Regions from separate parts of the Zhongshania arctica genome, predicted to be linked through region 2. Evidence: predicted binding sites of a transcription regulator. Region 2 holds the regulator's gene; each other region holds the start of a gene.
The links. Region 2 encodes PhoB, which activates phosphate uptake and scavenging genes when phosphate is short. Its sites were predicted from a motif close to TGTCATAAANNTGTAACA; they were not measured.
Positions count from the first base shown of each region.

Region 1 (6,587 bases), 1.9 Mb from region 2:
GGAACCATTTCACCGTCGAACCAAATCAGGCCGTCACGATCAGCCATAGACATCGTGTGTTACTCCTCAAAAAAAGGTAAATACCATTATGGAGACAACATCAGTTGCTGCCAGAAACGGCTGACAATTTCCCGCTCGGTACCTAATGCCGTTTCGGCTATCAACCCTTTTTGCTCTTGTAAGCTTAGGCGATGCGCCTGACTGCGGAACGCCTTGTAAGCGTCAATCAGTGTCCGGGTATCCGCTGCCGAAATCAGGCCTTGTTCAGCCAAGGATTCAAGTATGCGAATGTTATCAGTGTAATGAGTAAGCGGTGGGTGCTGTTGTGACCATGCTAAAACGGCATATTGCACCATAAATTCAATATCAACGATACCTCCAGAACCCTGTTTAATATCAAATTCCGCATTTTTATCGCTAGCGGACATAAGATGATCACGCATTTTCTGGCGCATATTTACAACTTCATCTCTCAGCATTGCGATATCACGCGGTTTACAGAGGATCTCCCCCCGCAATGCTTCGAATTTTTGTGCTAATAATGCATCGCCAGCCACCGCCCGCACCCGCACCAAGGCCTGATGCTCCCAAGTCCAAGCTTGGCTGTTTTGATAGTCTTTAAACGCCGTAAACGACGACACCAATAAGCCCGAATTACCCGATGGCCGCAAACGCATATCGACCTCATACAAGGGGCCGAGACGAGTCGCCGCCGTCAAAATATGAATAATACGCTGACCAAGGCGGGTAAAAAACGTGGCGGCGTCCAATGGTCGCTTGCCGTCACTTACATAACTAGACGGCAGATCGTGCATAAACACCAAATCTAGATCTGAGCCATACCCGAGTTCAAGCCCCCCCAGTTTGCCATAAGCCAAAATCACAAAGTGACGCTGATCATCACCTGCCGGCACGGGGCTGCCGTATTTATCAAGTAAGTTCTGCCACGCAACATCTAACACCGCGTCTAAAACCACCTCAGCGATATAAGTTAGGTAATCACTCACTTTCATCAACGGTAAGCTACCCGTCACTTCGGACGCCGCAACACGCAGCACATGGGCCAAACGGAAATGGCGGAGGGCTTCCATTTGCGCTTCCAAATCATCGCTATCAATACGCAATAAGCGCTGCCTAAGCTCGCTGCTCAGACCCGCTTTTTCGGGCACCGAGAACAAGCTATTTGCGTCTAGCAGCTCATCCAGCAGTACTGGCTGAGCTGCTAGCTGCCGCGCGATCCAGGGGCTCGCTTCACACAGCACTACCAAGCGCTTGCGCGCGGCAGGGTTCTCCATTAACAACACTAAATAAGCAGTACGGCGAAGCACCGCTTCAATAAGCGGAATCAAGCGCAGCAAGGTCTCTGCAGGCGAGTCAGCATCGCACAAGTCTTCCAATATAAGCGGCAAAAACTCGTATAAACGATCTCGACTCCTACCCTGCATACGCAATACGCTAGCGCCATTGAGTAACGCAACCAATAGGCGGGCAGCCTCGTCGGCGTCATCAAAGCCAGCTTCCTCCAGCGTTTGCCGCACTAGGTCGCGGTCGAGATCATCGAGCATAGCTCGCCAACGATTCTTGCTCAGATGCTGTTGGTCATCGGGCTCGACCTCTGGCGGGGCAATAACATGGCCAAAATGCGCAGCGACGCGCTGGCGGTGCAGAGCTAAAACATCCTGAAAGGCGGCAACGTCACCGCCAAAACCCATAGCGAAACTTAAGGCAAGCAGCGCGTTGTCGGCATCCGGCAACTGTTGGGTCTGCTCATCGCGCCAAGCTTGAATGGCATGCTCGGTATTTCTTAAAAATTTATACGCCGCCTGCAATTCATCAACCACAGGCTCGGGAAGATAGGCCATGCTTCCAAGCTCAGCAAGAATCACTTGCAACTGTAATGCCTGCAAATTCAGCTCTTGGCCACCACGTATTAATTGAAAACACTGGGCGATAAATTCAATTTCACGAATGCCGCCAGAGCCCAACTTTATATTATCTTGAAGCTGACGCCGCACGACCTCGCGCTGAATCATCAGTTTCATATCGCGCAGCGACTCGACGGCAGAGAAATCCAAATAACGACGATAGACGAAGGGACGCAAGAGCTGAAGCAGGCGGTCGCCCTCTTTAGTATCGCCGGCGATACACCGCGCCTTAATGAGTGCGTAACGCTCCCAGTCACGCCCCTGATCTTGGTAATACTCTTCCAAGGCATCAAAGCTGATGACCAGCGGCCCACTCTGCCCATAGGGCCGCAGACGCATATCTACCCGAAATACAAAGCCATCGGCGGTACGAGCATCTAAGGCCTGAATTAAACGCTGCCCGAGCCGAATGAAGAATGCTTGATTGTCATCGCTGCGCGGACCACCCACGGTGCTGCCCGGCTCGGGATAAGTAAAAATAAGATCAATGTCAGAAGACAGGTTTAACTCCCTGGCCCCCAACTTACCCATGGCAATAACGACCAGCTGTTGCGGAATACCCTCAGCCGAGCGCGGTTCTCCTCGTTCGGCTACTAACTGCTGATGCAAAAATGCCAGTGCCACCTCGACGCAGGCGTCCGCAAGCGCAGATAAATCCCGAACCGTCTCTTCCATCTCGGCCAGACGATTAAGATCGCGCCAGACAATCCGAAGCCAGTGACGATTACGAAAATCTCGCAAGACTGTCGCCAAGTCCTCCGCACTTTCACATTCAGCGCATAACTCGCGCAGCTCTGTATGCCAGGCATCGTCAGGGAGATGTGAGTGGAGCTGCTTATTCAACACAAAATCGGCAAGCCAGGCTGGCTTGCGCAGGCATAACTCTACCAAAGCCGGACTACAGGAAAATGCGACAAGCAATTCCTGGCGGTGCTCAGATTCGACAAATGCACGATACCAATCACGCTGCCCTTGATCGCAACGCTCATACAGACTTTGCCATTGTATTTCGACATCAGCCGCTAAGGCGGGCGGGAGCTCTTGAGCCAAAATATTAAGACTACGATATTGGCTGGGCAGCGGCATTGCTTGATCCTTGATTACTTATTATTAAGCTCAGCCAGTTTGCACCGGCGGCGCTACTCGCAAGACTTCGGCGATGGTGGTTTCACCGCGCGCGACTTTTTGCGCCCCACTCAGCCTAAGGGTACGCATGCCGTTTTTCATGGCCATGCGGCGCAATTTATCCAATTCCACATCATCGGCTATCGCAGCTTGAACCTGGCCCTCAACCGGCAATATTTCGTATATACCCTGCCGGCCATAAAAACCGGTATTGCGACATTCCAAACAACCCGGTGCATGATAAATATGTGCCGGTGGACTGACTTTCCAGGGCGCGGTTAAGGTTGTCCACGCGGTTTCATCGAGCGCCACAGTCTCTTTACAATGTGGGCATAAACTTCTTACTAAGCGCTGCGCCATCACGCCCAGCACCGTGGCACGAATCAAATACGCGGGCACGCCAAGTTCCAGTAAGCGCGTTACTGCCGAGGGGGCATCGTTGGTATGTAGCGTCGAAATAACCAGGTGTCCCGTCAAGGCAGCTTGAATCGCCATCTCGGCGGTTTCTAAATCACGGATCTCACCAATCATGATGATATCCGGGTCTTGCCTGAGCAAGGCGCGCACACCGCCGGCAAAATCCAGATTAATATTGTGCTGTACCTGCATTTGATTAAAGGCGTCTTCCACCATTTCAATCGGGTCTTCAATCGTACAAACATTTACTTCGCTGGTGGCGATCTGTTTCAGGCTAGAGTATAGGGTGGTGGTCTTACCCGAGCCCGTCGGCCCCGTCACTAATACAATCCCGTGGGGAGAGCGGATCATACCGTCCCAGCGCTGGCGGTCTTCACCGCGCAAGCCCAGCTCTTCAAAGCTGCGCAATAGCACTTCGGGGTCGAATATCCGCATCACCATTTTTTCACCGAATGCGGTGGGTAGCGTCGACAGCCTTAACTCGATCTCGTCACCGCCAGCATTTTTGGTTTTTAAGCGCCCATCTTGAGGTCGACGCTTCTCCGCCACATCCATACGACCGAGTATTTTTAAACGGCTCACCACCGCCGTCAGCACCGACGCGGGCAGCTCATAGACGTTGTATAAAACACCATCAATACGAAAGCGAACATTGCCGTGTTCACGGCGCGGCTCTATATGAATGTCACTGGCACGCTGGTCGTAGGCATACTGCAACAACCAGTCGACGATATTAACAACGTGACCATCGTTGGCGTCTAGATCTTTTAAATTGCTGATTTCGAGTAATTGTTCAAGATTGGTATTAGCCTGGCCGCCGCGACGACTGTCACCACTTGCACCGCGCACTGACTTTGCCAGACTGTAAAATTCGACGGTAAAACGGTCTATAGCGTCGGGATCGGCAATTACCCGCCGAATGGGTCGACGCAACACTTGCTGCAAATCCTTTTCCCAGCCGCTAACAAAGGGCTCGCTGCCAGCAATGACCACTTCCTGTGGAGAAACTGCCAAGGCCAATATCCGATGACGCTGTGCAAAGGCATACGACATCACCCCAGTGACCGCCGGTACGTCTATTTTCAAGGGGTCGATACGCTGCGGTAGCTGGTCACAATGCCCCGCCAACCATTCCAGTAGTCGATCCATGCCAAGCACACGTCCGGAGCGGCTGGCATCCGGCAATTGCTCTGCAGCAAGATAATTCAGTACATGCTGGATTCGGTCGCCAATACGCGGTGGATTCGGGCGTACCCGCTTAGCGACGGCAGCGTCCAAGAGCCCGTCGTCCACCAGCTGGCGAATGATTGGGGCCGCGTCAAGTGGGCCGGTTTTACTGAGATTACTGTGCATACTAAACATAAACCCTGTGATGATCATCGACACCATTAATAGCTAGTCACAATAACGTAATAACTCTGTGATTATATAGCTCGGCATTTAATGTCTGGTGAGGCTCAACGGAGGCCAGTATAATCCCGACCACCTAAAAAGAACGCCGTAAGGAGTCGCACCGTGCCCGTAAATTCACTTGGTAGCTTGTTTGGAAAATCTCCATTTGCGCCGATTCAAGAGCATATGCAGCGGGCCCAAGCCTGCGCCGCCGCACTAAAACCCTTCATTCATGCCGCCCAAGAGGGTGATTGGACCAAGGCCCAAGAGGCACATCGACTCATTGTTCACCTTGAAAATGAAGCCGACAAGCTCAAAAAGCAAGTCCGACTGCAATTACCGAGTAATCTTTTTCTTCCCGTCCCGCGTCCAGACTTACTCGACTTGGTAAGAATGCAGGATCGTATTGCCAACTGTAGTAAGGATATTGCCGGGCTGATGCTGGGTCGGAAAATGAAATTTCCTGACTCACTCACCAAACTCATGAGCCAATACGTCGATTTGGCTATTGCTACCTCGGCTCAGGCCATGAAAGCCATTGAAGAACTCGATGAACTACTGGAGACCGGGTTTCGCGGCCGCGAAGTCGCCCTAGTCGAGGTTATGATCGAAGAACTGGATCGTCTGGAGCATTCCGCCGACAATCTTCAAATCGACATACGCGCAGCTTTGTACGCTATTGAAAAAGATCTACCTCCTGTTGACGTCATGTTTCTGTATCAAACTATTAACTTGATCGGTGAACTGTCTGATAGATCACAAAAAGTTGGCTCGCGACTACAAATCGTCATTGCCCGCTAGATTCTGCCTATAATTAAGGAATTACTATGTCAATTATTGCTGAACACGGGCAACTATTGCTAATTTTAGCTTGTTTGTTTGGTTTCTTCATGGCCTGGGGTGTTGGCGCCAACGATGTGGCCAACGCAATGGGAACCTCGGTGGGAGCCAAGGCGCTCACCATCAAACAGGCGATTTTGATCGCAATTGTATTTGAGTTTTGCGGTGCCTATTTGGCTGGCGGTGAGGTCACCGAGACCATTCGCAAGGGCATTATTAATCCAGAATATATCGCTGATAGCCCCGATTTGCTGGTCTTTGGTATGCTGGCCTCCCTGCTCGCCGCTGGAATCTGGTTGTTTGTGGCAAGCATGATGGGCTGGCCGGTGTCTACTACCCACTCGATTGTCGGCGCCTTAGTCGGCTTTGCCGCTGTAGGGATAGACACCGACGCTGTCGCTTGGGGCAAGGTCGGACAGATTGTTGCAAGCTGGGTGGTCTCGCCGGTGCTCGCAGGCACCCTGTCCTTTGGTTTATTCCTCAGCGCCCAACGATTTATTCTTAATGCCCCCGACCCCTTTGCCGCCGCTAAAAAATACATCCCGTATTATCTGTTTTTAGTCGGTTTTATCATCGCCATGGTTACCATGACCAAGGGACTCAAACACATCGGTTTAGGCCTGAACTTCAAAGAATGCATAATACTCTCCGTGGGTATCGGCATATTAGTATCCGGTGTCGGTCAACTTTTTCTGCGTCGCATCAAAGATGTGACGGCAGGCGATGGTCGCTCACGCTTTGCCAGTGTAGAGAGTATGTTTGCGGTACTAATGGTCTTTACGGCCTGCGCGATGGCCTTCGCCCACGGTTCAAACGATGTGGCCAATGCGATCGGTCCAGTAGCGGCTATTGTCAGCGTTATCCAATCTGGCGGTGAAATTGGCGCCA
Region 1 covers NZ_JBFRYB010000001.1:210,283-216,869, forward strand. Annotated here, with positions in the region: gene AB4875_RS00865 (branched-chain amino acid transaminase) at 1-53, opposite strand, end outside; gene glnE (bifunctional [glutamate--ammonia ligase]-adenylyl-L-tyrosine phosphorylase/[glutamate--ammonia-ligase] adenylyltransferase) at 87-3,011, opposite strand; gene tfpB (type IV pilus assembly ATPase TfpB) at 3,042-4,820, opposite strand; gene AB4875_RS00880 (TIGR00153 family protein) at 4,983-5,660, shown strand; gene AB4875_RS00885 (inorganic phosphate transporter) at 5,687-6,587, shown strand, end outside.
Region 1: a site for PhoB is predicted at 4,865-4,882, ahead of tfpB (type IV pilus assembly ATPase TfpB). Genes of this name have one in related genera too.

Region 2 (6,587 bases):
TGGCCAGGACCAATTAGCACCCGGCTGGGGATAATATCCAAATCAGGTAGTGACACATCTTCTTCACTTAAGGTGACTTCCTCGCTGAGAAAGTCCTCTTCCTTAACCCAACGGCGCCCCAATAATTGGCCGTCCGTAACACCAATTATCATTAAAGCGTCATCGCTATCGCTGATTGCAACCTGCTCAAGCGGGCGCCCTGCAGACAATAGAAAGGCCTTGTCACCATAAGGGAAGCGGAGCACGGGAGTAATAAGGCGCTCACCGTCTGGGTAGCTAGTTCGGTAGTCATGCTTGGCAATGAGCACTTTGCCGTCGCTCAAACCCAGTGCAAAAATACGACTCTCTTCGGACTCCAGTGCAAAACTGAGAATATCCGCCCCCTTCAAGGGCAACTTCGCTTCAGATAGTAAGTTACCATCGCTTAAGCGAAAAAATTCTGCGTCACCGTTACCTCCAAGCCGAAAACTAATTTCGGCTTGCTCTTCCATCGCAAGATACAAGGCAGGGGCAATGCTATTGGTCTGGAACTGGGTTTCTGACTCAATCGATGCAGGCTGAAACAAGGGCATGATTTCGTAAAGAAGATAGAAAAAGATGAGCAATATTGCGAGCAATACACCGACGCCGCCAGCAGTGATGGTTGCTGTAGCTATACCATCTTTCACTTGACGCCACTTGCGATAGGCGGAAGCGGTAGCTCGTACCTCGGATTGACTCATTTTTTCTAGCTCTCGGAAAACTCAAAAATACAATATGGCCATTCTTTTACGCTCTAATGACTGCTGCTGGGCTAAAAAATCCAAACCTATAATTGACGGGTTCTTGATCACCAGCACAGTTAACTTATAGCGCGAGCTTAGCCCTAATTTTCTCGGCAACACCGGCCGGCAGGGGAATGTAGCCATCTTTAACAACAACTTCTTGCCCCTGCTTAGATAGCACTAGCTTCACAAATTCACGCTCTAAAGGCGCCAGTGGCTGGTTGGGCACTTTGTTTACGTAAACATACAAGAAACGTGACAGCGGATACCTACCCGCCGTCGCATTATCTGCGTTAGCTTCTACAAAACCGCTTTTATTATCTTTTGCGAGCGGAATGGCACGTACGCTGGAGGTCTTGTAACCGATGCCAGAATAACCAATACCATTAATTGATGTGGACACAGATTGCACCACAGATGCCGACCCCGGCTGTTCATTCACGCCGTTCTTAAAATCACCTTTGCACAGTGCTTTTTCTTTAAAGTACCCGTAAGTACCAGACACCGAGTTACGACCAAACATTTGAATATCGCGCGCCGTCCATGCATCGCGCATTCCTAAACCACCCCAGGTGTCGACATTATCGGCGTGACCACATTTATGGGTACTAGAAAATACCGCATCCACCTGCGCCATTGTCATCCCGCTAATCGGGTTATCTTTATGTACAAAAATAGCCAATGCATCAATCGCCACCGGAATAGCTGTTGGCTTGTAACCGTATCTTATTTCAAAGGACTCAATTTCCTTATCTTTCATTTTGCGGCTCATCGGTCCAATATTCGACGTAGCCTCGGTCAAAGCTGGCGGCGCCGTTGACGAACCCGCGGCTTGAATTTGAACATTAACATTGGGATAGAAGCGCTTGAAATCTTCGCCCCATAAAGTCATCAGATTTGCCAGCGTATCAGAACCTACACTAGACAGATTACCGGACACTCCCGAGGCGGTAACATAGTCTGGAAGCGCGGCATCAACTTCTGTCAACGCCACAGCAGTCATCGACGTTAACACCACAACGCTGCCAGCCAAATATTGTTTAATGTTCACACACCCACTCCCAAACTCATCAATTACTTCCACGCAGCCACTCTATAGCCCAATTATGACAAGTTTGTGACGGCTAAAAGGGAAAAATACACTTTTATTACAAGGAGACTGGCACCGCAGCCGACCTAGGGAAGACACAACTAAACACACTACCTTTATCTGGTACGCTGCGAATACGTAATTCGGCGCGATGCCTAATTAATACGTGTTTAACAATCGCTAAACCAAGCCCCGTGCCGCCGGTATCTATAGAGCGGCTTTGATCAACACGATAAAAGCGCTCAGTAAGGCGCGGAATATATTGTGGCTCTATACCTATACCCGTGTCTTCCACTTCGAAATAGGCGTGGTCATCATCCTGATACCAACGCAGAGTGATCGTATCGTTTTCCGAAGTGTAGCGAGCAGCGTTGACTGCTAAGTTTGAAAACGCACTACGTAATTCATTAGCATTGCCGCTGATCGCAATAGTGTCGTCACATTCAATAACAACTCGACGAGCGCCTTTTGCGGCTAACTCACACTCCTCTCTAATCATCTCCATTAAGGATCGCAGTCGAATAACCGCGTCGTCACCCGCCTTCGGCAACGCCTCTAGACGCGACAGCAGCATTAGATCCTGAATCAGCATATGCATACGCCGAGACTGCTGTAGCATCTGACTTACCGCGCGATCCCAACGCGGGTTGTCGCCACCGTGGTCTGCGAACGTTTCAAGATAACCATTTATCACTGTAAGCGGGGTACGCAGCTCATGAGAAACATTGGCAACGAAATCTTTGCGCATCTGTTCCAAGCGCTGTGTTCTTGTCACGTCACGGGCAAATAGCAAACGGTTGCGCTGACCAAAGAAGCTCAAGCTAATGCTAAGACTCAAATTACCATTAACCGGCGACATCATTTCTAAAGGCGCTTGATAATGCTCACCCTCAAAATAACGCAAAAACACCGGGCTTCTAATAAGATTAATCAGTTGGCGGCCAGTATCATCAGCCTTCCGCAAGCCCAGCAAGTCATGGGCGGAGTCATTACACCACTCGATATTGCCCAACGAGTCTAGCATCACGACGGCATCTGACATTGAAGCAAATGACGAGTGAAGGTAGTCAATCATCGCACGTAATTTTGCGGTATTCTGCGTTGCATCGCGCTGCATATCATAAATAACATCAAGAACCTGCCCCCACATACCCATTGCCTCCGGAGGCTCTTTGTCTGCACCGCTGTAGAGCCAGTCTGACAGGTGCTGCAGATTCCTTAACAACCATGCACACGCTAGTAGCGCCGCGACAAATAACGGCCAAATTCCCAAACCATAGATTTCGCATGCCCCAGCCACCGCCGTAATAGGTAGACTGATGCGCAATAATTCTGTCTTCCAGTTGTAGTAACGCATTAATTACTTTCGCTAGGCGCGGACACCGGTGGTAGAAAAGCGGTAACCCGTGCCTCTCACTGTTTGGATTAACAAACCGCAATCGCGCTCTTCTGTTTGCAAGGCTTTGCGAAGGCGACGGATGTGCACATCGACGGTACGCTCTTCAACGTAAACATTACTCCCCCAAACTTGATCGAGTAATTGCCCGCGGCTATAAGCACGTTCTTGGTGGGTCATAAAAAACTTCAACAATCTGAACTCTGTTGGCCCCATTTCCAAAGGCTGGGTGTCGACAAAGACGCGATGGCTGCCAGGGTCCAATTTTAAGCCGCCGACCTCTATCGTCTCTTCCTCTTCACGACTGCTCGAACGTCGCATTATGGCCTTAATTCTTGCCATCAGCTCCCGTGAGGAAAATGGTTTGGTGATGTAATCATCGGCACCAACATCTAAACCTTGTACCCGATTGTCTTCATCATCTTTAGCAGTGAGCATAATGACTAATTGATCACGCGTGAGCTGATCTCTGCGTAAACGACGCAACAACTCCAAACCGCTGGTAACAGGCATCATCCAATCTAGGAGCACTAAATCTGGGCGCTGATCAACGATAATACCGTGTGCATCCTGTGCATTACTTGCCTCCAGGCACTCATAGCCGGCTAGTTCAAGCCCAACACGGATCATTTCCCGAATTGCAGCCTCGTCGTCGACAATCAGTATGGTGGTCGCTGTCATCCCTCTACCCTTTTTGAAAAATATTTGTAAGCAGCATTAAAACGACATTTGGTGACAATTTTATGACAAGCAGCTTTTCTGTGGATTAATCAAACACCACGGTCTTATTACCAAGCACAAGTACACGATCTTCCAAATGGTTTCGCAGCGCCCGTGCCAACACCGATTTTTCTACGTCTTTGCCGAGCCTAACTAGGTCGTCTTTGCTGTGCCTATGTGACACTCTGATGACATCCTGTTCAATAATCGGGCCTTCATCAAGCTGCTCCGTCACATAATGACAGGTTGCGCCGATGAGCTTCACGCCTCGATCAAAAGCCTTCTGATAGGGGTTTGCGCCGATAAATGACGGTAAAAAACTGTGATGGATATTAATCATTCGGCCCGTGTATTCGCGGCAAAACTCAGGCTGAATAATTTGCATATAGCGCGCTAAGACAACGCAATCAGCCTTATAATCGCCGGTCAGCGCCATGATACGAGCGTGCGCGGGGGCTTTATTATCGGCATCTATCGCAACGTATTCGAAGGGAATACCATGCCACTCCACCATGCTCCGCAGGTTTTCGTGATTAGATATCACACAGGGAATATCGCAATCCAACTCACCGCTGTGCCAGCGATGTAAGATATCTGCAATGCAATGAGAGGCGTGACTGGCCAAGATGACCACTTTGCGCTTCACCGAAGAATCCACCAACTCCCACTGCATACCGTACTCTGCGGCGATCGGTGCGAAGGCCGAACGACAGGCGTCCACCCCCATACGCAGCGAGTCGGCGCGAATCTCGTTGCGCATAAAAAACCAGTTGTTCTCGGCGTCTGCGTGGTAGTTTGCCTCGGTTAGCCAACCACCTTGATCAGCGACAAACTGGCTAACTCGCGCCACAATCCCAACCCGGTCTGGGCAGCTAATTACCAAACGATAAGTGTGATCCATGAAACCTGCCTAGTCCTTCTCGTCAAACATTAAAAACCTTAAGTCGCTGTTATGCCTTATTCAAAATACCACGCAAAGCCTGCGGCAAATCAGCGGGCAACACCACGGTTTTAGCATTCGTCGAGGTTGATAATTTCACCAGTGCATCCGCGTATTTTTCACCCAAAAGATACAGGACAGGCAAGTCTTTATCACCAACGGCCTCTGAGACTAGGGTTATCGCCGCGCCACTTGCTTTTGCCAACACCACTTGCGCTTGAGCATCGCGACGAGACGCCTCTAAACGACCATCCGCCTCCAGAATTGCAGCTTGTTTTTCACCCTCGGCTTTCGTCACTGCCGCGCGACGCTGGCGCTCTGCAGCGGCCTGCTCTTCCATTGCAGACTGCATTGTCATGGACGGATTGATATCCTGAATTTCCACGGTTTTAAGGGTGATACCCCAATCGGAAATATCATCAGAAATTGCCGCTTTTAATTTGGCCTTAATTTGGTCCCTAGATGACAGCGCTGAATCCAAGGCCATTTCACCGATAATAGAGCGCAAGGCTGTTTGGACCAGATTCTGGATAGCGAAAATATAGTCTTCTACGCCGTAAACCGCTTTCTCCGGAGACACAATATTAATGTAAGCCACCGCGTTAGCGATGATGACCGCATTGTCTTCGGTTATCACTTCCTGCGAGGGGATATCAAGAACAATATCTTTGGTGGTTAGTTTGTAAGCAACGATATCGATATAGGGAATAATAAAATTCAAACCTGGATTTAAGGTCACATGGTATTTACCCAAGCGCTGTACAATGTGTTTATAACCTTGCGGCACGGTGCAAACACCTTTTGCCAGGGTCACCACCACGAGTATTGCCAACGCCACTACAACTGCCAAGCCTTCCATCGTCTATCTCCATCAATGAGCTATCTTTTCAAACCGATTCTTTTGGTGACTGCACACCAGCAATAGCGAGCCTCACTATAAGCGAGTTACCAGACACATCTTCAACCGCCACCCGGTCGCCAACTGAAATTGGATCGCGACAGATGAACTCCCACTCATCGCTACCCAGCATAGGAATAGAAAACCGCAGCGTACCGTGACCAAACTCTGAACCCAACTTAATCACCATGGCTTCCTGACCCACCACCTGCTCACGGGACATGCCAGACAAGGTTTTATTTTTCATTTTCGGATGCACAAATTTGAACCAGATGGCCAAATCAATCACCGACATCACCACCCAAACAAGCAGTTGAACGCTGAATGGCATATCGATCGCCGCCATTATCAGCCCCACTGCGATAGCGCTGGCGCCAAACCAAATCATCACAAAACTGGGAACAAAAATCTCACTCGCCACCAGTAACATACCAAAAACCATCCAATGCCAGTACGCAATATTGGTGTTTAACCATTCCATTTTATGCCCCTTTGCAAACCGCCCATTAACATGACGCCTATTTATCAATCATTTCTTAAATTATTCAAGCACTTACTGCGCGATTTTATATTTTCGTACCAGGCCATTCAGGCCAGCAAGAAGTCAGATTATCACGTATAATGCCCGCTCATTCAGAATTCTGCGTCCGCACCATGTCATCAGTTATGCAAACTCCAAAAGTTATATTCAGTCACCGCCCCTATTGGGCGGAATGTTTCGGCACCGCAAATTACCTCCCAACCTCTCGCGAAGAGATGGACGCCCTCGGTTGGGATAG
Region 2 covers NZ_JBFRYB010000001.1:2,129,702-2,136,288, reverse strand. Annotated here, with positions in the region: gene AB4875_RS09695 (ABC transporter permease subunit) at 1-722, opposite strand, end outside; gene AB4875_RS09690 (PstS family phosphate ABC transporter substrate-binding protein) at 847-1,815, opposite strand; gene phoR (phosphate regulon sensor histidine kinase PhoR) at 1,913-3,211, opposite strand; gene phoB (phosphate regulon transcriptional regulator PhoB) at 3,224-3,931, opposite strand; gene purU (formyltetrahydrofolate deformylase) at 4,017-4,871, opposite strand; gene AB4875_RS09670 (SPFH domain-containing protein) at 4,921-5,769, opposite strand; gene AB4875_RS09665 (NfeD family protein) at 5,798-6,289, opposite strand; gene AB4875_RS09660 (YgiQ family radical SAM protein) at 6,475-6,587, shown strand, end outside.

Region 3 (6,587 bases), 1.3 Mb from region 2:
CTGAGACGCGCAATCGTGGTTGGAATCTCGAACTGCTTAGCGGCAAAACGACATACCGTCTCGGCGGCAATTTTGGCAATGCTGTAAGTCGGGAACATAGAACGGTGGTTATCACCGAGAGGGTCGCTTTCTTTACGTGGAGACAAGCCCGCGTATTCATAGACCGCCGTTGAAGAGAAGTGTAAGAACGCTTTGGCACTTTTGCAGCGCGCCATCAAATTCCCCACGCCTTCACCATTCGCAGCCAAGTCGTAAGCGAAGTTACCAGATTTGACCACTGCTAAATTCAGCACATAGTCGAATTCATCCGGACAGGCCGCCAAGCTATTTCTGTCAGCAAGGTCGGCACGAATCACCTTTATACCGCGCTTTTCGAATGCTTCTTTCGCACTGTCTTTACTAAATCGCGCCAAGGCCGTGACGTTGGCAATTTTGCTAAGCGCGTCGACTATGGGCGCAGCTACCTGACCAGTCGGACCAGTGATAAGGATATTGGCATTATTGAGATCTACGGGCGTTACCGGCATCGCTCTACTCCTAATTCATTATAAGAGATCGCTGCAGGCTTATTGTTTTATCCTAGCCAGACAACACATATTCTGCGCGAGCAAAATTATCTCCGAGTCACAGGAGTGTATCTAAGCTTTTAAGGGGTTTCGCCATCCAAACGGATGGCGAAAAAAGGAGGGAATACTAGAGGAAGCTTTCCAATTCGCGCAGCCAATCCTGCAATTTCTTCATGTTTTCTGGCCCAAGACGCCACATCCACTTACTGAGCGGATCGGCATTTTCCAGCACCGGATCAACATATTCGTATAGTACTTTTGGCCGTTTCAGAGCAGCGTCGGCTGGAATAGCCTCTACCATTAGCAAATGCTCGATCATGGTCCGCAGCTGATTATCAAACGATTGGGGGTTACCCAATTCATTGTAAGTACCCTCCAAAAACGGTGACCATTTCTTGTAGTAAATCGCCACGTTCTTTGGCTCAACGGTCGTCACAGTATTGACCAGGCCGCTCCAACGCCCGTAATTTCCCGGGTCATTCAGGTAGCCGCGCTCGGTTTTAACCGCCAAGAACGGTTCCTTGTCGTAGACCATAGGCAAATGCTTGGTCGGAAAACGGTAGGTAGCCAACTGATCAACCACTGCCACCCATTTACGCACCTGTTCTTTAGGCTGTAACAATGTGGCCAAAGGCTCAGACAAGCTCGCCGCAGCCGCACGCATTTGCTCGTCGCTACCGTTAATGGCAACTGGGGGTGCCGGCGCCTTAGCCGCTTTTTCGCTATAGTCGTCTTCAGACTCTACCGCCAAGGTTTCTTTGACTGTCTTTTCTGGCTTCGCGTCATCGACAGCCTCAACAACTGTGTCGTAATACTCACTGTTAGTAGACCGATCTAGGACATACCAAACAAACCCGGCAATCCCGACTATGACTACTACCGCAGACAAGGCTTTCCAATTCATTACAAAATCCTGTTTTGATTATGATGCAAGGGTATTCTCTGCTGTCATCCCTGGCAGGCAAGGCATTAACCCTAACGCCGGCAGCAACTACATGCAAATAATGACTTCATGTTATAACTGCCGCTTAGAATCATCAATACAGACGGCCACAAGGACCATATAACAGGGCAAATAAAATTGAAAAACGCCACAGAAAGTGGCGTTCAGAGGGCGCATTTACCAAATCACAGTAAAATCACATCCCTATAGATCGAAATCGTCAAGTAAGCCCAGCTCATCCATCAAGCGTTTCCGCTCTAGGCGCTCTTCGATTTTTCGACGAATACTGCTATCGCCTCCGGCCTTAGGTCCCCGCACGTCAAAATCAACGGATGCGTCGTCCTCTAGGGTGTCGTCAATATCATCATCGGCTAGGTCATTTGCCATTGCTTGCCCACTCCAGTACTGCGTAGATACAGAATGAACCCCTCGGCTATCCGCGGTTGTTCAGGGCACTATTTATGATGATATGAGATTTCTGTCAATACAAATTTATACCTAGAGGGTAAATATGTGATGGCTTCGATCGATTTAGCATACTGAGCAAGCACCGCCAAACAAGCTGAGCGAGGTGCGCCTGCCATCAGCTAGCTAAAGTCTGTTCAAACCATTTAGGGCGGCAGTTCGATATGCCTCCGCCATGGTCGGGTAATTAAAGGTCGTTGTCACAAAATAGCGCAGCGTATTGCCGCCATTTTTCTGTTTCATAATCGCTTGGCCGATATGAATAATTTCCGCCGCTTCGGCACCAAAGCAATGAATCCCTAATATTTCCAACGACTCGGGATGAAACAGTAATTTGAGCATGCCGACGGTCTCGCCACTGATCTGACCTCGGGCGGTGTCTTTGAAAAACGCGCGCCCCACCTCGTAAGGAATCTTGGCCTCGGTCAGCTCGCGCTCAGTCTGCCCCACCGAACTAATTTCCGGCAGGGTATAAATACCGGTAGGCACATCATCGACAAAACGACAGCTATCCTTACCTCTTGCGGAAGCGGCGGCTGATCGCCCTTGGTCGTAAGCGGCACTGGCTAAGCTCGGCCAACCGATGACATCACCGGCGCCAAAGATGCCGGGCACAGAAGTCTGATAATGTTCATCCACAATTAATTGACCGCGATGATCGGTTTCTAGGCCAATGTTCTCTAAACCCAATTGGTGGGTATTGCCGCTTCGTCCATTGCACCACAGCAGCGCATCGGCATGGATACGTTTGCCCGATTCAAGCAAGACCTCCACACCTTTATCGCTGGCCTCAACGGATTGATACACCTCGCGATGGCGAATCATGACGCCCATATTGCGAAGCTGATAGCTGAGGGCGTCAGAAATTTCGTCGTCCAAAAACTCCAGCAGACGCTCACGACTATTAATCAGCTCAATCTTGATGCCGATGCCAGAAAAAATCGACGCGTACTCACAGCCAATAACCCCGGCACCGTAAACAATAATTTTGTTCGGGGTATTCGTCATTTTTAAAATGGTATCGCTGTCATACACCCGCGGATGAGCAAAATCGATATTTGCTGGCCGATACGGTCGCGAACCCGTCGCAATCACCACACTAGCCGCAGTTAGGGTTTCAACTTGACCCTCGTCAGAAACAACTTCGATGGTATTTTTATCAATAAAATGTCCACGCCCAAAAATAAGGCGTATCTGATTGCGATAATAAAAACGACTGCGCATATCAACCTGCCGCGTAATCACTTCATTGGCGTGGCTAAGTAGGCGGGGATAACTCAGCGTGCGGGCATCACCAATATCGCGAAATGCCGGCGTATTATTGTAGCGAATCGCCTGACGCACCATGTGTCGCAGTGCCTTAGATGGAATGGTGCCCTGATGAGTACAAGCTCCGCCAACTGAATTTTGGGCTTCGATCACAGCGACTCGGTGACCGTGTTTCATCGCGTTCAGCGCCGCACTTTCTCCGGCGGGACCACTGCCTAATACTAAAACGTCGTAATCAAATTTCGTCACAGACTTTGTCCTCTACAGCAAATAAACCAATAACACAGCCACCATACGCGCATCACATCTCGGCGTGTTGATTCTGGTAATACTTTGTTTTCACTATTAAGATCACAATTTTAAACGCGACCATAACGCATTTACAGAAATTAATAGCTCATACTTTAGTCGGAGTGTTCAATGCCTAGTGCAGCCGCTAAGCACGTTCGAGAATATTTTGGGGTCCGCACTCTACTTGCGACACATGCCGATATGCGCCGCCTAAAACGCGAGACCAAGGCCACCCACCTACACGGCAATAAGCTCTGGGGAAGCGCCTATCTACTGATCGACTACCTGCAAGAAAACCCACTGCCCGCTGCCAGCAAGGTGCTTGATTTAGGCTGTGGCTGGGGATTAGCCAGCATATATTGCGCCAAGTATCTTGGCAGCGCGGTCACCGCACTCGATGCCGACCCCGCCGTATTCCCGTACTTATCGCTGCTAGCCCAGCACAACGATGTTGATATAAACACCCAATGCGCACATTTCAATCAGCTAGACGCCCACACCCTTGCTCAGTACGACACTATTATTGCCAGCGATATCTGCTTTTGGGACGACATGAGCGAACAGGTATTCGATTTAATTCAACGCGCTGTTGATGCCGGGGTTAAGAAAATCATTATTGCCGATCCTCATCGGCCACCGTTTTTAGCGGTAGCGGAGGCCTGCATTGACGATTTTTTTGCTGAGCTCATGCCTCGTGAAGCCTTGGCAAGGCGCCATCACCGCGGCAGCATATTGTTGATCGAGAACGCCTAAGAAATCTTAATAAGTCAGAAAAAATCACCGCGCGCTGTCTTTAAACTGCAACACCGTCGTCACAATACTGAAAACACATCCGCGTATTGTTTTAGTTGTGAGGATAAAACTATGCGCTTAATACAGTCGATTAATCAGTTCGATGTGCGAATGTTTCTGGCTTGCGTTAATACTCGCCACCAGCAGCACTTATCTCGTGTAGCCCGCAGTGTATCAAAAACTGGCGACGGCTACGCCCAACTCGGCCTCCCCCTTTGCGCTTACGCCATAGGTGTCAACCAAGGCCTAGCCTATTTTAGCGCGGTGATTATTAGTTTTGCCGCCTGGCTACCCGCCTACTGGGTGCTTAAAAACACCTGCCGTAGAAAACGCCCCCCAGCGGCCATCCCGGCATTCAGCGCGGCGATTATTGCCTCAGACGAATTTAGCTTTCCCTCAGGCCACACCGCCGCCGCATTTCTGCTGGCGACCATGACTGTACTGTTCTTTGGTGCGGCCGGGATACCACTGTTTATATGGGCCACCGCCGTCGGGGCGTCACGGGTTATTCTCGGGGTGCATTTCCCCACCGACACCCTCGCCGGCGCCAGCCTAGGCATGGGCATAGCATACTTAGGACATTCTATTGTCACGGCGATCTAGGTCTATCCCGCGATCCACTCGGGGGCAAGCGCCATCCACACCACTCTTTATATTTATGACCTTAGCCAGCGCGCTCCCAACACCAGAGACCGATTATGAAACTGCTTTACGGCGTACAGGGAACCGGTAACGGCCATATCTCCCGCGCCCGCATGATGGCCAAGCACTTTACGGAAAAAAATGTCGACGTCCGCTTTTTATTTTCAGGACGCGCATCCGAACAGTATTTTGATATGGACATTTTTGGTGACTACCAGCTCCGCGACGGGCTCACATTCGCCACTGACAAAGGTAGTATCAGCGCGCTAAAAACCTTGGCTCAGCTTAAACCACTGACCTTTATTCGCGATGTTCGCAATCTTGATCTGAGTAGCTATGACGCCGTGATAACCGACTTTGAACCGGTCACGGCCTGGGCCGCTAGGCTACAAAAAAAGCCTATTATAGGCGTCGGCCACCAGTATGCATTTGACTACCCAGAGGTCCCACAAAGTGGCGTGGACTTGCGCAACCGACTAATTATGCGGTTCTTTGCACCAGTGCAATATCGACTGGGCTTACACTGGAGTCACTTCAACGCCAACATCGCACCACCTATCATCAATCCCGACGAGATTCGCCAGCCCTGCACCACACCCCCACATATTGTGGTGTATCTCCCCTTTGAGGATCAGCGGCAGGTTAGTGAAGTACTAGCAAAATTCCCGAAACAGAAATTTATTCAGTACGCGCCTCAGCTAGAACGTGAGGAATGCGGAAATATCAGCCGCCGGCCCACCAGCTTGCACGATTTTAAACACCAGCTCTGTCATGCCAAGGGCGTTATATGCAATGCCGGCTTTGAGTTAATCAGCGAATGCTTGCACATGGGGATTCCCGCCTTAGCCAAGCCGGTTGCCGGCCAAGCAGAGCAATTAGGAAACGCCGCCGCCTTGAAACAGCTCGGGCTCGCCAGCGTAATGCACGATTTTTCGGCAATCGATATTGAGAACTGGCTCGCCAATACCCCCTCACAGCGGCCCGCCCACTACCCCGATGTTGCGGCGGCAATCTGCGACTGGCTGCTAAGTGGCGAGTGGCATGACAGCAGTGGTTTAGTGTCCTCACTCTGGGAACAAAGCGGTCGACCTAGTCATACGATTGCGGCAACGGGCTGACATTATTAATGAAATATAGCGATCGAGACCACCCTCAGAATCTTTCGGTCAGTATGGAAAGCGCGCTGCACGGACCCGAGCTACCCGATTTTACTGATGTTATGGACGAATGCCGCGGTCGGCTGCGCAACCGCTTGTCTGAACTGATCTCTATGGAGCAGCTTTGCCGTCAGGCCGGTGACTTAATTTCTACCCGTACCGAAGCGCTCATTGACGTTAAGGACTTCACCCTGCCCTTGGTGTCACTTACCATTGGCAACCCTCATACCGCAAAACATTGCCTACTGCTGACCGCCGGTATTCACGGCGTGGAACGCATCGGCACCCAGGTTTTACTAGCGTGGTTAGAAACGGTTATTGAGCGTTGTCGCTGGGACGCCCTTTGGCGCGCGCAGTTTAATACCGATATTGCCATCGTGGCGGTACCTATCGTCAATCCCGGCGGCATGCTTCAGGACTCACGCTGCAATCCCAACGGGGTTGACTTGAATCGTCACGCCC
Region 3 covers NZ_JBFRYB010000001.1:3,426,786-3,433,372, forward strand. Annotated here, with positions in the region: gene AB4875_RS15500 (NAD-dependent epimerase/dehydratase family protein) at 1-527, opposite strand, end outside; gene AB4875_RS15505 (DUF3014 domain-containing protein) at 694-1,470, opposite strand; gene AB4875_RS15510 (PA3496 family putative envelope integrity protein) at 1,714-1,896, opposite strand; gene sthA (Si-specific NAD(P)(+) transhydrogenase) at 2,101-3,492, opposite strand; gene AB4875_RS15520 (class I SAM-dependent methyltransferase) at 3,664-4,287, shown strand; gene AB4875_RS15525 (phosphatase PAP2 family protein) at 4,399-4,929, shown strand; gene AB4875_RS15530 (MJ1255/VC2487 family glycosyltransferase) at 5,025-6,086, shown strand; gene AB4875_RS15535 (DUF2817 domain-containing protein) at 6,095-6,587, shown strand, end outside.
Region 3: a site for PhoB is predicted at 4,323-4,340, ahead of AB4875_RS15525 (phosphatase PAP2 family protein). Genes of this name have one in related genera too.